DNA from 2 places in the Dietzia sp. NPDC055340 genome. Region 1 is predicted to be linked to the other one. Evidence: riboswitches for the same ligand, from Rfam matches in the RefSeq annotation. Region 1 holds a riboswitch; the other holds the start of a gene.
What was found. Region 1 has a riboswitch for cyclic di-AMP ahead of ACWIFB_RS01700 (C40 family peptidase). Riboswitches for the same ligand answer to the same signal wherever they lie in the genome.
Positions count from the first base shown of each region.

Region 2: linked by a shared signal. The riboswitch ahead of ACWIFB_RS14050 (transglycosylase family protein) and the one ahead of ACWIFB_RS01700 (C40 family peptidase) in region 1 are both predicted to bind cyclic di-AMP.

Region 1 covers NZ_JBSHML010000002.1:115,928-123,581, forward strand. Annotated here, with positions in the region: gene ACWIFB_RS01685 (AMP-dependent synthetase/ligase) at 1-816, shown strand, start outside; gene ACWIFB_RS01690 (glycosyltransferase family 4 protein) at 849-1,982, opposite strand; gene ACWIFB_RS01695 (NlpC/P60 family protein) at 2,037-3,176, opposite strand; gene ACWIFB_RS01700 (C40 family peptidase) at 3,344-3,949, opposite strand; cyclic di-AMP (ydaO/yuaA leader) riboswitch at 3,962-4,113, opposite strand; gene ACWIFB_RS01705 (DEDD exonuclease domain-containing protein) at 4,578-6,227, shown strand; gene trpD (anthranilate phosphoribosyltransferase) at 6,278-7,339, opposite strand; gene ctaE (aa3-type cytochrome oxidase subunit III) at 7,632-7,654, shown strand, end outside.
Region 2 covers NZ_JBSHML010000019.1:62,508-70,161, forward strand. Annotated here, with positions in the region: gene ACWIFB_RS14035 (DUF2771 family protein) at 1-79, shown strand, start outside; gene ACWIFB_RS14040 (cold-shock protein) at 166-573, opposite strand; gene ACWIFB_RS14045 (hypothetical protein) at 703-1,005, shown strand; cyclic di-AMP (ydaO/yuaA leader) riboswitch at 1,186-1,340, shown strand; gene ACWIFB_RS14050 (transglycosylase family protein) at 1,354-1,986, shown strand; gene ACWIFB_RS14055 (hypothetical protein) at 2,119-2,316, opposite strand; gene ACWIFB_RS14060 (helicase-associated domain-containing protein) at 2,433-4,964, shown strand; gene ACWIFB_RS14065 (DNA repair helicase XPB) at 5,585-7,252, shown strand; gene ACWIFB_RS14070 (DUF3239 domain-containing protein) at 7,351-7,654, shown strand, end outside.

The DNA.
Region 1 (7,654 bases):
CGCCATGCCGTGTTCTCGAGGCTGGTCTACGCCAAGCTCATCGCCGCGCTCGGTGGCCGCTGCGAGATCGCGATCTCGGGCGGTGCGGCGCTCGGCGAGCGCCTCACGCATTTCTTCGACGGCATCGGGGTCAACATCTTCGAGGGCTACGGCCTGACCGAGACGTGCGCGGCCATCACGGTGAACACGCCCGGACGCATGCGGATCGGCAGCGTCGGGCAGCCGCTACCGGGCTGCGCGGTGCGCATCGCCGCTGACGGCGAGGTGGAGGTCAGCGGTCCCGTCGTAGCCTCCGGGTACTGGCAGAACGAGAAGGCGACGGCCGAATCATTCGCCGGCGACTGGTTCCGTACCGGCGATCTCGGCACGCTCGACGAGAACGGATTCCTGACGATCACTGGCCGCAAGAAGGAGATCATCGTCACCGCCGGAGGCAAGAACGTCGCCCCCAACCAGCTCGAGGACGCGCTCCGAGCCGATCCGTTGATCTCCGAGGCGGTGTGCGTAGGCGACGGGCAGCCGTTCATCTCCGTGCTGCTCACGCTCGACCCCGAGGCGCTCGAGCGGTGGAAGCACCATCACGGCAACACCGGTTCGCTCTACGACCTGCTCAAGGACGCAGGTCTGATCGAGCACCTCGACCAGACCGTGGCGCGGGCCAACCGTTCGGTCTCGCACACCGAGTCGATCAAGAAGTACCACGTGCTGCCGGACCAGTTCACGGAGGAGACCGGTGAACTGACGGCCTCGCTCAAGGTCAAGCGGAACGTGGTGCACCAGAAGTACGCCCGGCAGATCGAGGCCCTCTACGCCTGATACGGCGCCCGCACGGAACGCGTGCTCCCGGGTCAGTCCCCCGAGAGCACGCGTTCCATGTCTCTGGCCAAGTCCTGCCAGCGCCAGCGATCCAGCGCCCAGTTGCGCCCCCGCATCCCCATCGCGGACGCCCGGGGCCTGTCCTCGAGGATCCCGGCCACCGAATCGACGATCTCGGCGACGGAGGTACCGTCCACGACCGACCCGGTACGGCCGTTCTGGACGGTTTCCGGCGCTCCCCCGCTCCGGCCGGCCACCACGGGCACGCCGCACGCGGAGGCCTCCAGATAGACGATCCCCAGGCCCTCCACGTCCAGCCCGCCACCGCGCGTGCGGCAGGGCATGGCGAAGACGTCCGCCATGCGGTGGTGGTCGACGATCTCCTCGGCGGGGATGCGACCGGTGAAGATCACGCGGTCGGTGACGCCGTGACGCCGCGCCAGGCCTTCGAGTGTTCGCCGGTACGGGCCTCCCCCGACTACGACGAGCACCGCCCCCGGCACCCGTCGGGCGATCTCCGGCAGGGCCCTGATCAGCATGTCCTGGCCTTTTCGCGGCACGAGACGGGACAAGCACACAATTACGTCACGATCGGCCACCCCATAGCGCTGACGGATCGCCTTCCGGGCCGACGGGCTCGGACGGAACCGGTCAGTGTCGACCCCTCCGGGCTGGTGCACCAACCTGGCCCTCGGCCCGAATGCGGACGCGAACCGGCGGCGGGTGTAGTCGCTGACGTAGGTCACGGCGTCCGTGGAGTCGCCGATCACCCGGAGTACCTGCCGAGAGCCGGGCAGCATCGACCATCCCACCTCGTGCCCGTGGGTGCTGGCCACGATGCGGTTCACCGGCCCGGCCCTCAGTACCGGGGCCATCGCGGCCAGTGGGGCGGCCGCGCCGAACCAGATGGTGCTGGCGCCGAAGTCCTCGGCCAGGCGGCGGGCCCGACCGGCCAGATCCGGCGTCGGCAGCAGCATCTCCGTCGGCACCCGCTCCACCAGATACGGCTTCGACTCGTCGTATCGGGTGGATTCGTCACCGCGGAAGGTCGACGCCAACACCGCGACGTCGTCAGGGTCGAGGTGTTCCAGATACGTCTCGAGGTACGACTGGATGCCCCCGGGCCTCGGCGGGTAGTCGTTGGTGATCAGCAGGGTCTTCGTCATCGACTCCGAGCCTGCCACACGGGAGGCCGGACACCCGCCCGACCTGCCGTTCTCTCAGTACCGGCGGATGCCGCTGATCGGCATCGCGTCGACCTTCTCGAGCTTGACGGGGACCCCGTAGGTCGGTGCGTGGAGAACCAGTCCGTCACCGGCGTACATTCCGACGTGCGTGGCGCCCGGGTAGTAGATCACCAGGTCACCCGGCTGCATGTCCGCCGGTGCGACCGGCGCCCCGGCTGCGGCCTGCGCCTGACTCGAGCGAGGCAGCGGCTTGCCCTCCCGGGCGTACGACCACACCATGAGCCCGGAACAGTCGAACTCCGACGGCCCGGTGGCGCCCCAGGAGTACGGAGACCCCAGCCGGGTCAGAGCGGTCCGGAGTGCAGCGGAGTTGATCCCGTCGACCGGAGGGGCGACGTAACCCTCCGGGACCATCGGCCCGCCGATCCACAGCGCGCGCTGGGAATCAGACAGGGCGTCGACCCGCCGCCGGACCTCGTCCATCCGGGCCCGCATCTCATCCGAGCGCCGGTCGAGCTCTTCCATCCTCTTCCGCGTGTCCTCTGCGACCGCCCTCGCCGCATCAGCAGCCCCCGTCGCCTCCTCCCGGAGCCTCGCGGCATCGACAGAGGCGGCCCTGGACGCGTCCAGGGCCGTGGTGGTGGCGCCGGAGAGACGGCTGAGCGCATCGAGTCGGTGGACCAGGTCCCGCGGGCTCTCGGCGAGAACAGCAGCACGGGTCGCGCCGGTGTCGCCGCCGCGATATCTCATCGCCGCCAGGTGGTCGACGAGTGACTGGTCCCGGCGAGCGGTCCCGTCCGCGGCCGCCGCGGCTGCCGCCGCGACACCCGCCGCACGTTCCAGGCGGTCCCGATCGGCGACCGAGCGCTCCAGTTCCGCGCGGGCCAGGTGGAGTTCCTCGCCCAGCGCTCCGGCCTCTTCCGACAAGCGCGACAGCTCCGCGAGGTCCTCCCCGGCGTCCGCGAGGCCTCGGCTCCCTCCTGCCATCGGAGAATCGTCGGTCTCGGCCTCGCCGGCCAGTTGATCGTCCCCACCCCCCGGCTCGTCGGAGGGAACGGCATCAGCAGGAACCCGCGGGGCGGGAAGCGCCGGCTGCGCGGACGCGACAGCCCCGAAGGTGAGCGAAAGTGCCACGGTCGCCGCGCCGACGGCCGCGATGAGACTGCGAGTCATCTGATGTGGGTCGAACTCTCGAATCGGTGGGATGCCGGATCCGTCCGCGATCACGGACGTCAAGGGTGGCATCGGTTGTCCGGAAACGAATGTTACAGACGACAAGACCCCGCTGGTCCTGGTTCCTCACCAGGATCAGCGGGGTCTGCGAAGTGCGGGGGACCCGATCAGTAGTAGCGGGTCGCGCCGTAGAACGGCATGGAGTCCAGCGGGGCGTAGCTGACCGAGGTGCCGGAGTACGGTGCGTGAACGACCTGGCCGTTACCGGCGTAGATGCCCACGTGGCTGGCGCCACTGTAGAAGGCGACGATGTCACCCGGCTGCAGATCGGCCTTGGAGACCTGGGTGCCGCCACCGACCTGGGCCTGGCTGGTGCGCGGAATGGAGATCCCGGCCTGCTGGTACGCCCACGAGGTCAGGCCCGAGCAGTCGAAGGAATCCGGCCCGGTCGCGCCCCAGACGTAGGGGGAACCGACGCGGGTCGAGGCCGCGTCGAGGATCTTCTGGCCGGTGCTGACCTGCGGCGCGGGAGCTGCGAACTCCTCCACGGGCGCGGCGGCCTGCTGAAGACCGGCGGGGAGGGCGATCCCCTCGGGCAGATCAACGGTGACCTGAGAAGGCACACCCGGCAGACGAAGCTCGACGGGAACGTCGACTGTCACGGGTGCGGCGGCGGCGGTACCGGATCCGGCGACGGCCGCTCCGGCGGCGAGCAGTCCGGCTGCGGCCACACGACGGCCGGTCGAACTGGTCTTGATGCTGTGGGCTCCCACGAGAGTCTTTCCTCTTTCTTCCTGCGACACCGACCGGGTTAGCTGACGGGTTCGGACACGGAAGTCTGTCCTACACTCTCGGACCTTCGAGGCCCTCGGGCGATTCACCCCAGTAGTTCTTGGTTCCCCGGCGCACCGTGACGGTGCTTAGGTGTTGACCTCGGCCCCCCACCGGTGGGCGGGTGATGACTTCCGAGGTCTCGAAAAGGTTACGAAAACGTCTCGCCGAAGTCCAGCCCATCGCCTATGCGGCGGGAAATGCAGCCAGGATCTCGACGGAAGAGACCATTCCGACATCCCGCAGCACCTCGATCGCAGACCGGACATCAGGGGCGAGAACATACCCGCAGGACTCCGCAGAAAGGGCGTCTACCTGGGGGCTTTCCGACCACAGGAACTCCACGATACATCCGGAGCAACCGCGATCCGCCGCAGGGCATCGTCCACAGTCCAATGAAAACATGATCTATCTCACACTCCGTCCCGGGCGCGTTGCCCGTCCGTTACCGACCCGCGATCCGCGTGTCGTGATGACCGACAGGCCGGACCATAGACAGCAGGTACGACATCCCCTCGACGAGCGGCCGGGGCGCCAGCAGTGTCGGACCGGAACGCTACGGTCTGCGGCATGTCCCGACCGATCTCTCCACCGACGGCATCGGCGCCGTCGACCACCTCGCCGGGGGTGCAGACGTCGTTCGATGAGCTCGAACCACTGCTGTCGGAGATCACCTTCGTCGTCGTCGACCTGGAGACGACGGGCACGCGAGCCGGTACCGATGAGATCACCGAGGTCGGCGCGGTACGGGTACGCGGCGGCGAAGTACAGGCGGAGCTGTCCACCTTCGTCGCGATCGACAGCCCCCTCCCCACGCATATCAGCCGACTCACCGGGATCCTGCCCGGCGATCTCGTCGACGCGCCACGGCTCGGCGAGGTCATGGCGACGTTCCTCGAGTTTTCCCGGGGAGCTGTCCTGGTGGCACACAACGCCAGGTTCGATCTCGGGTTCCTTCGCGCAGCGGCATCCGCCACAGGAAACGAGTGGCCCGAGCCCTTGTCTCTGTGCACCCTCACGCTCGCCCGCCGCATCCTGCACAGCGGGGAGACGCGGGGGCACCGGTTGGGGACACTCGCAGCGCACCTCGGATCGGCCGTCGAGCCGAACCACCGCGCCCTTCAGGACGCCAGGGCGACCGTGGACGTCCTCCACGCGCTCATCTCCAGGGTGGGCGACTGCGGGGTCTCCACGCTGTCGGAGCTCCGTTCCTACGACGGGCGATTGTCCCCCGAGGTCCGTCGTCGGGCCTCGCTCACCGACTCACTGCCCACCGGCTCCGGCGCCTACGTCTTCCGCGACGGTGAGGGCGTCCCCCTCTACGTGGGCTCGTCCGTCGATGTCCGGCGGCGAGCGCGTTCCTACTTCTCCGGCGGTGACACCCGGGGGCGGATGCGAACGATGGTCGGACTCGCGGAATCCGTCGAGGCTGTGGAGTGCTCCCACCTGCTCGAGGCATGGAGCGTCGAAGAGCAGTTGATCGACTCGCTCCAACCGCCCTTCAACCGCCGGTCCCGCGCTCCCCGGCGCGGCTGGTGGCTCGCCCCACCACGCGGGCGGGGCACGAAGGGACGGGTGAGCCGAATCCCGGAGGACCATCTGGCGTTGGGGCCGTTCCGGCGAGCCGAGGACGCGCGATCAGCATGGGAAGACCTCGTCATGGGCTTCGGGGCCGAACCGACACCGCAGAACTGGATCGCACTGGTGACCGGAGAGGATTCCGGGCCCCTGCGGACGTTGACGGCGAGAGTGGACGACATCGCCGCGGAAGGCGGCTTCGAACGCGCGGCCCGGCTACGGGACCGGACCGCCATGCTCATCCGTGTCCTCACCCGGCTCCAGGAACTCGCTGCCACCGCGGGCCTGACCGAGCTGGTCCTGGCCCAGAGAGCGGGCCGCGGGAGGTGGGAGGTGGCGGTGATCCGTCACGGCCGTCTCGCGGGCTCGGGAGCGGTACCCACCGGCGCCTCGCCGATGCCGGTCATCGACGCGCTACGCACGGCGGCGACGTCAGTGCGGCCCGGGCCCGGGCCGCTGGGTGGTGCGACCCTGGACCAGGTGCGGAATGTCCACCGATGGATAGATTCCGCACCCACACGCATCGTGTCCGTCGCCGGCTCGTGGCAACTCCCCGTGAACGGCGCGCACACCGTGAGCGACTGGGCCTCGCGCGCCGAACGCGCGGCGTCGGAACACGCGGAGACGAACGGCGGGCGTTAGCACACCCGAGGGACGGGCCAGCCGCGGGTCCCCCACCCAGGAGAGCGGCGTCAGCGAACCCTACTGACCCGGGCCCACGTGTCGAGTAGCCGAGCCGCCGAGCCGTCGTCGATCGCCGCCGCCGCCCGATCCACTGCAGAACGCATGGCGCTCACCAGGTCCGCGTCCCTGTCCAGCCCGTCGAAGGCCACCAGGGCTGCCGCGGAGTTCAGGAGCACGGCATCACGGACCGGGCCTCTCACGCCCGCGAGCAGATCGCGGGCAACACCCGCATTGTGCTCGCCGTCGCCGCCCCGCAACTCCTCGATCGAGCAGGTCTGCATGCCGAAATCCCCGGGTTCGATTGAATCCTCGTCGACATGCCCGCCCGCGACACGCAACACGCGTGTCGCCCCGGTCATGGTGATCTCGTCGAGCCCGTCGGATCCGCGGACGACCAGGGCCGACTTTTCCCGACGCGCGAACACCTCGGCCATAACCGGCATGAGATTCTCGAACGCGCACCCGATGAGATTCGCGATCGGGGACGCCGGGTTCGTGAGCGGCCCGAGGATGTTGAACACTGTCGGTATGCCGATCTCCTTGCGCGGCGCGGCCGCGAAGCGCAGGGCGGGATGGAAGACGGGGGCGAAGCAGAAGGCGATCCCCACCTCATCCAGGCACCGGGCGACCTCGTCGGGCCCCAGGTCGATCGCCACCCCCAGCGCCTCCAGCACGTCGGCCCCGCCGCTCTTCGACGACGCGGCCCGGTTGCCGTGCTTGACCACCGGTACCCCGCAGGCGCTCACCACGAGCGACGACATGGTGGAGATGTTGACCGTCCCCTGACGGTCCCCGCCGGTGCCCACGATGTCGACACACGGGCGGGAGGTGGGTACCCGGCGAGAGTAATCGAGCATCGTCGCGGACAGCGCGTCGAGTTCCGGGCCCGTCACGCCCTTCATCTTGAGCGCGACCCCGAATGCCCCGATCTGCGCGTCGGAGGCGACGCCCTCCATGATCCGGGCCATCGCCCAGCCGGCGGCGGCAGGATCGAGGTCCTCACCGCTGGTCAGGGTGCCGAGCACCGCGGACCACGAGTGCCCCCCGTCGAACGTCGCCGAACTGCCCACGTGTACCGACCTCCTCCGAATACCGGATCGCACGACGCCTTCGACAACGCCGACCATTCGCCGTCAATCGTGCCACCGCACAGCCCGACGGGGCCGACCGCCCACCCTGGATGAGACCGGAACGCAGGTTCCGGAGGCACGCCTGAGAGTGCCCTGATAGCCCCTGCAAGGGGGACGATTTCCGGGGTGCTTCCAGTAAGTTTCGAAAACGACCTGCGGAAACACTGAGCGGACACGCCGATTTCGGGGGTCCATGCAGACTCCACCCACCTCAGGGGTCATACTTGGCCACGTGACGAGCGCAGTAGATAACTC
Region 2 (7,654 bases), on a different contig from region 1:
CATCCTCAACGGCGAGTGGTCGATGAGCTTCCTCTACGCCGACGCAGCCGGCGCCAGCGCCGGTACCGCGGCCGACTGACCCGGCACGCGAAACGGCGCCGATCATCTCGATCGGCGCCGTCACGGCATCTGTGTTCAGCTATCTGACTGCCATCCGGCCGGAAGCTACGGCTCCAGTTCGCGGGCGACCGCGCGGAGCACGGAGGCGACCCGGCCGGAGACCTTGGCGTCGGGCCGGTGGCCTCGGCGCAGCTCGGGCTGCACGGTCGACTCGAGCACCTTGATCATGTCCTCGACCATGCCGTGGAGTTCGTCGGCCGAGCGGCGGGGGCCGGTGCGCGGGGTTCGCTCCTCGGCGCCGGCGGTGGCGGGCTCGTCGTGGACCACCACGCGCAGTGCCTGCGGGCCGCGGCGGCCGGAGACCATGTCGAACTCGACGCGCTGACGCGGGCGCAGCGTCTCGACCCCGGCGGGCAGCGCGTCGGCGCGCACGTAGACGTCTTCCCCGCCCTCCTGGGACAGGAAGCCGAAGCCCTTCTCCGCGTCGAACCACTTTACCTTGCCGCTGGGCACCGCGATCCCCCTCTAGACACAGGCGCGCACCTGCGCGACCACGACCTCAACTGATGCTCCGACAATACCCCTACCCACATAGCCATCCGCGTTGGTACCCGTCCCGGCGGGGGCGGTACCCTGCCCCCTGTGAGCTCCGACGACCAGCGCCCGACAGATGCCACCGACCCCTGGGCCCCGGCCGGGTCCGAGGCCGCCCCTTCCGTGACCGGGGCGAGCAGCACGGCGCCTCGTCGTCGTGGTCTCTTCATCACCGCAATGGTGATCTTCAGCATCGGCGTGATCTTCACGATCATCGCTGCGGGCACCCCGTTGATCCTCGGCCGGGACGCGCCGACCATCCTCTACCTGGTCGCGATGCTGTTCACACCGACCGGATTCGTCCTGGGACTCCTGTACGCGATTCTGGGTTCACGTCCGCCGAAGGTGTGACAAACGGCACCTTTGTGGTAACGCCCCAGGTAACGTGGGGATAACAACTCACCGATTCGCGCCGTCCCACCAGGTTTTATTTCAGAATGGTGACGATCCCGCATCGAACCGCTACAGTTCTTTCCAGACTCGTCAGCGAGTTGGCATCGGACGCACCCCCGAACTCCGCCCTGCGGCCGATGTGACCAATCCATTAACCGGGCGGAGACGGGGGACCCGACAGGGCCCACGCCGGGCCCGGCGGCCAGACGGTCGCCTTGGGGTGAAGCCGCCAGCGGCGGCCGGACACACTCGTCCGAACCCGACAGCTCACCCCGTAGGCACAGAGTGAAAAGGACTGACGCGTACATGACCTCGAACACCGGACGCCACCGCGCCGCCACCACCTCCTCCGCGCCGAAGACCGCCGTCAAGGCCGTCATCGCGGGCACCGCCCTCTCGGCCGCCGGCCTGGCCTTCGCGCCCGGCGCCAACGCCGCCCCGGATTCCGACTGGGACCGCCTCGCGCAGTGTGAGTCCGGCGGCAACTGGGGCATCAACACCGGCAACGGTTACCACGGCGGCCTGCAGTTCTCGCAGGGCACCTGGGCCGCCTACGGTGGCACCCAGTTCGCGCCGACCGCCAACCAGGCCTCGCGCGAGCAGCAGATCGCGATCGCCGAGAAGACGCTGGCCGGCCAGGGCTGGGGCGCCTGGCCCGCCTGCTCGTCCAAGCTGGGCCTGAACTCCGCGCCGACCCCGCGTGACGTGAACAACCTCACCCCGAACCCGGCTCCGGCCCCGGCCGCTCCCGCGGCCGAGGAGGCCCCCGAGGCCGTCACCGCCGCCGACCATGCCCAGACGCTGCACGACGAGGCCGTGGCCCGCGGTATCGCGCTGCCGGTCCTGCCGACCTACGAAGCCAACCAGGACGCCATCGACAGCGCCTACGCCGCCAACCAGGACGCGGTCGACAACTTCTTCGCGACCTACCTGAACTGATGCTCAACGCCGTGGGTCGGCCACCGACCCACGGCGCGACGGGCCTCGCGTCCTAGTTCGGACGCACACGAAAGGGCCGCCACCCCCTCCAGGGAGTGGCGGCCCTTCGTTGTCCGCTGTGTCGGCGCCGCGTCAGGCCCGGACGGTCTTGTTGACCACGGTCTCCGGGTGGACGTAGTGCAGACGCTCGTGCGGGAGCGGGAAGCGCTCCTCGCCGAACGGCGACAGTCCGCCCGCGACCAGCGCGGCGAGTTCGGTGACCGGGTGCTCGCCGAACGAGGCGTCGGGCCATCCCGGGTTGTCATAGGTCAGTTTCTTCTTGGCAGCCACGCTGCAAGTCTCTCACCTCGGGCGCACTGTGTCAGCAAGTGGGTCGGATACCGTCACGGCCCTCGCCCGGCGCACGCGCGCACACCCGCGCCGACGTCACTAGGCTGGGACGGATCATGTCGACCTCCCGCGCCACGTCCCGCCCGAGCGCCGGCGAACCGGGCTTTCCCGCCTGGCTCGCCGAGCAGTCCGACGACGCCCTCGTGCGCATGTGCACCCTGCGCCCGGACGTGGCCACGCCCGCCCCCGCGTCGCTGGAGGTGTTGGCCTCGCGGCTGCGGTTGCCTGCGTCCACCGCGCGGGCGATGGGCACGCTGTCGTGGCCGGAGCTACTGGTGCTGGCCACGGCCGCCGCGTTGGGTGCCGATTCCGGGGCCGTCCCCCTGTCGGCGGTCGCGGAACGTCTCGGGGTCGGCAGCAACAAGTCAAAGAAAAACCGCAAGGACGACGACACCGCCCCATTCCCCACCGCCGTCGCCCGTCTCCGGGACCTCGCCCTGATCTGGGGAGAGGAGGACGGTGCCCGGCTGGTTCCGGTCACCGCGTCGGCAATCGCTGCCGCACCTGTGGTGGCGCCGCACCCGGGCGAACCCGCCGGGACCTCGCTCGAGGAGGCGTGGGCGGGATTGTCCGTTCCGGCGTCGGGTGTGCTCGAGGCGATCGCCCGCGGCCGTTCCCCGGTCGGTGCGCTGGGATCCGGCGCGTCCGAGTCCGTCCGGGCCGCGGCCGCCGAGCTCGCCGCCGCAGGCCTCGCCGAGATCACCACCGGCGGGGACGCAGGCGCCAGCGGACCCAGCGGCCGGGGCCCGGCCGGCGACCGGGCCGGGTCGGGCCCCGGCGAGGTGGTCATCCCGCGCGCCCACGCCCTGGACCGGGCGCGCCACGGCGCGCGTCCCGCCACCGCTTCCGCAGCGACTGCTTCCGGCACCGCTTCCGCCTCCGCGTCCGCGACGATCGGCGCCACCAGCGGCCCGTCACTGCTGGACCTGCCCGCGTGGGCCGACCCGGTGGACGGCCGCACCGGCAAGGCCGCCAAGAACGCCGATGCCTCGGGCGGCGTGGCCGCGCTCGACCTGCTGCACCACTGCGATTCCGTCCTCGCCGCCCTGTCGACGATCCCGTTGACCACGCTCAAGGCCGGCGGCGTGGGTGTGCGCGAGCTGCGCCGCGTCGCCCGGGCCGCGCAGCTGGAGGAGTCCGAGCTCCCGTTGCTGCTGGAGATCCTGGCGGCGGCCGGACTCATCGCCGTGGGCGACACCGAGGTCGGGGACATCGCCTACGACTCCGTGTGGGCTCCCACCGAGGCCGCCGACATCTGGTCCGCCCGGGAGCCCGCCCGGCGCTGGGCCGAACTGGTCCTGGCGTGGTGGTCCATGCCGCGCGCACCGTGGCGGGTGGGCGCCGAACTCGAAGGCGGCGGCACCGTCCCGGCACTCGGCGATCCCGTCGGCCCGCCTCCCGCCGCCGAACGTGCGCGTGTCCTGGGCGCCCTCGCGCGCCTCGACCCGGCCGCCGAACCCGGGGACACACTGCTGCCCGAGGTGGTGCGCTGGTTCTCGCCGGTGTGGTTCTCCCGGGCCGGCGGGTCGCCGGTCACCGAGACGGTGTCCGAAGCACGGCGGCTGGGCCTCGTCGTCGTCACCACCGCCACCAGCGCCGCCCGCATGCTGGTGGACGGCTCCCCCGCCGCGACCACCGCCGGCGCGCCCGGCGCGGCACCGACCGTCGAGGAACTCGAGCCGGTCCTCGCGGCGGCGCTGCCCGACCCGGTCTCCGAGGTGATCGTGCAGGCCGACCTGACGATCCTCGCGCCAGGGCCCCTCGTTCCCGAGCTCGCGGCCGAGTTCGCGCTGCTCGCGGACGTCGAGTCAGCCGGCGCCGCCACCACCTACCGCGTCACCGAGTCCTCGCTGCGGCGCGCCCTCGACGCCGGGCGCACCGCCTCCGGGGTCCGCGACCTCCTCACCCGCACCTCCGTCACGCCGGTGCCGCAGTCGCTGGACTACCTCGTCGAGGACGTCGCGCGCCGGCACGGGCGACTGCGGGTGGGGACGGCGTTGTCGTTCGTACGCTGCGACGACCCGTCGCTCGTCGCCCAGGTGCTCGGCTCGCCCGCCGCCGAGAAATGCGCCCTGCGGATGGTGGCCCCGACCGTGCTCATCTCGCAGGCTCGGCCGCTCGACCTGGTCGAGGCGCTGCGGGAGGACGGGTACGCGCCGGTCGTCGAGGACACCTCCGGGGCGGTCGTGGCGTTGAGCCGGCCCGTCGCGCGAGTCCACGCCTCCAGCCCCGGGCGCGCACCCCGCATCCCCGCGCGCGCTCCCGGGCCCGCCGACCTGCGTGCCGCCGTGGCCGCGATGCGCTCGGCCGACCGGGTCCGCGCCGCCCGCACCGGTGCGGGCGGCCCCGGCGGCGCGGGCGGTTACACCGGCGAGGCCGCGATCGCCCGCCTGCACGAGGCCGCCTCCACCGGAACCGCGGTGACCGTCTCGGTGGTCGACGCGCAGGGCCGGTCCACCGCGCGGCTGATCGTGCCGGCGTCAGTGGGCGGAGGGCGCGTCGAGGGCATTGAGCCCGACACCGCCGAGGCCGTCACCCTGCCGCTGCACCGGGTCATCTCCGTGGCGGACGTCGACCCGACGCGCTGAGCCGGCCAGGGCGCGCCTGCGGCGGTGGCCGATGCCTGCGCCTTCGCCCGATGCCCCGCCGCGGTCTGCGCCCCCTGCCCTGCCGCTGTCTGCGCCCGCTGCCCTGCCGCCGTCTGCGCCCGCTGCCCTGCCGCCGTCTGCGTACACTGCCCTGCCGCTGTCTGCGACCGCGCCCACCGCCGGAAGCCGATCCGTATCGCGGAACCGCCCTTCTACACCTCGCCGCCTATCAGATTTTCGCGCCACCCATCAGGATGCGCGCCACCCATCGGATCTGATGGGTGGCGCGTGTTGCAATAGGCGGCGCGGAAATCTGATAGGTGGCGCGTGCCGTGTTGCGCAGCCCCCGTTGCGGTGGCGGGTCAACGAACTGCGGGCGGCACGCGGCAGGCGACAGGCGGCAGGCGGCAGGCGGCAGGCGGCAGGCGGCTGGCGGCGGAGTTTGGACGACACCAGTCGCGAGAAACGAGTGAAATCCCTGCGTGTGGTCGTCCAAACCGGGGCGGGGGAACTCGTGCGGGAGGCCGATTCGGTCGGCCCCGACGCGGTCCCGCGATTTCCAGGACACTGGATAGGTCGGGCCCACGCGGACCCGGCGAGAGTTATCGAGGAGGCCCGAAGTGAGTGGTGGACCGCTGATCGTCCAGTCCGACAAGACCGTGCTGCTGGAGATCGACCACGATCAGGCCGCCGACGCCCGCCAGGCGCTGGCGCCGTTCGCCGAACTCGAGCGCGCCCCCGAGCACGTGCACACCTATCGGATCACCCCGCTGGCGCTGTGGAACGCACGCGCCGCCGGACACGACGCCGAGCAGGTCGTCGACGTGCTGATCACCTACTCGCGTTTCCCCGTGCCGCAGCCGCTGCTCGTGGACATCGCCGAGACCATGGACCGGTACGGCCGGCTGCAGCTGGTCAAGAGCCCCGTCCACGGCCTGACCCTGGTCTCGCTCGATCCGGCGGTGCTGGCCGAGGTCAAGCGGCACAAGAAGATCGCCCCCATGCTCGGAGCGGACATCGACGCCGACACCGTGGTCGTGCATCCCTCCGAGCGCGGCCGCCTCAAGCAGGAACTGCTCAAGGTGGGCTGGCCCGCCGACGACCTCGCCGGGTACGTCGACGGCGAGGCGCATGAGATCGCGCTGTCGACCGAGGAAGAGCAGTGGGAACTGCGCGACTACCAGCAGATGGCCGCCGACTCGTTCTGGGCCGGCGGCTCGGGCGTGGTCGTGCTGCCCTGTGGCGCCGGAAAGACCATGGTCGGGGCCGCCGCGATGGCCAAGGCCAAGGCCACCACTCTGATCCTGGTGACCAACACGGTCGCGGGCCGACAGTGGAAGCGTGAGCTGCTCGCCCGAACCTCGCTCACCGAGGACGAGATCGGCGAGTACTCGGGCGAGCGCAAGGAGATCCGCCCCGTCACGATCGCCACCTATCAGGTGATCACCCGCAAGACGAAGGGCGTACACCGGGCGCTCGAGCTCTTCGACTCCCGCGACTGGGGACTGATGATCTATGACGAGGTGCACCTGCTCCCCGCACCGGTGTTCAGAATGACCGCGGATCTGCAGTCTCGTCGTCGTCTCGGTCTCACGGCGACCCTCGTCCGCGAGGACGGGCGCGAGGGCGATGTGTTCTCCCTCATCGGCCCCAAGCGCTACGACGCCCCGTGGAAGGACATCGAGGCGCAGGGCTGGATCGCGCCCGCGGACTGCGTCGAGGTGCGCGTGACCCTGACCGAGAACGAACGGATGCTATACGCGACCGCCGAGGCCGAGGACAAGTACAAGCTGTGCTCGACCGCGCGCACCAAGATTCCCGTGGTCAAGAAGATCCTCGCCAATCACGCCGGTGCGCCGACGCTCGTCATCGGCGCCTACCTGGACCAACTCGAGGAGCTCGGCGAGGAGCTCGACGCGCCCGTCATCCAGGGCTCGACGTCCAACAAGGAGCGCGAGAAGCTGTTCGCGGCATTCCGCGCCGGCGAGATCACCACGCTGGTGGTGTCCAAGGTGGCCAACTTCTCGATCGACCTGCCGGAAGCCAGCGTGGCCGTGCAGGTGTCGGGGACGTTCGGCTCGCGGCAGGAGGAGGCGCAGCGGCTCGGCCGGTTGCTGAGGCCCAAGTCCGACGGCGGGCAGGCGCACTTCTACTCGGTGGTCTCTCGCGACACCCTAGACGCCGAGTACGCCGCCCATCGGCAGCGCTTCCTCGCCGAGCAGGGCTACGCCTACCGGATCGTCGACGCGGACGACATCCTCGGCCCGCCCATCCCCGAGGTCGGCTGAGCCGCTCGACCGAGGCGCCCACCGGGGAACCCTGGCCTCGCCCACCGGGGCACCCCGCCCGATCCCCCGACGATCCCGGGCCTGGGATACTGGCGGGCATGGCCGCCGACGGTAAAGCCCGCAAGAACACCTCCAGCAAGAATGCCCGCCCCGCGAAGGCGAGCAAGAAGCGCGGCGCCCCGCGCAACCCGCACGAGACGTACCGGCTCGCCCGGATCCCCGTCGATGACGCCTGGGCGCGCAAGCACAACCAGAACCTCGGTGAGGTGCGGCGGCTGCAGTGGTCGGCCGCCATCCTGGGCCTGATCGTCATGGCGGCCGGCGCCGGAGTCCTCATCTATTCCGAAATGGCGGCGTGGGGCTGGATCGTGGGCGGGGTTGCGATCGCGTTCGCGATCGGTT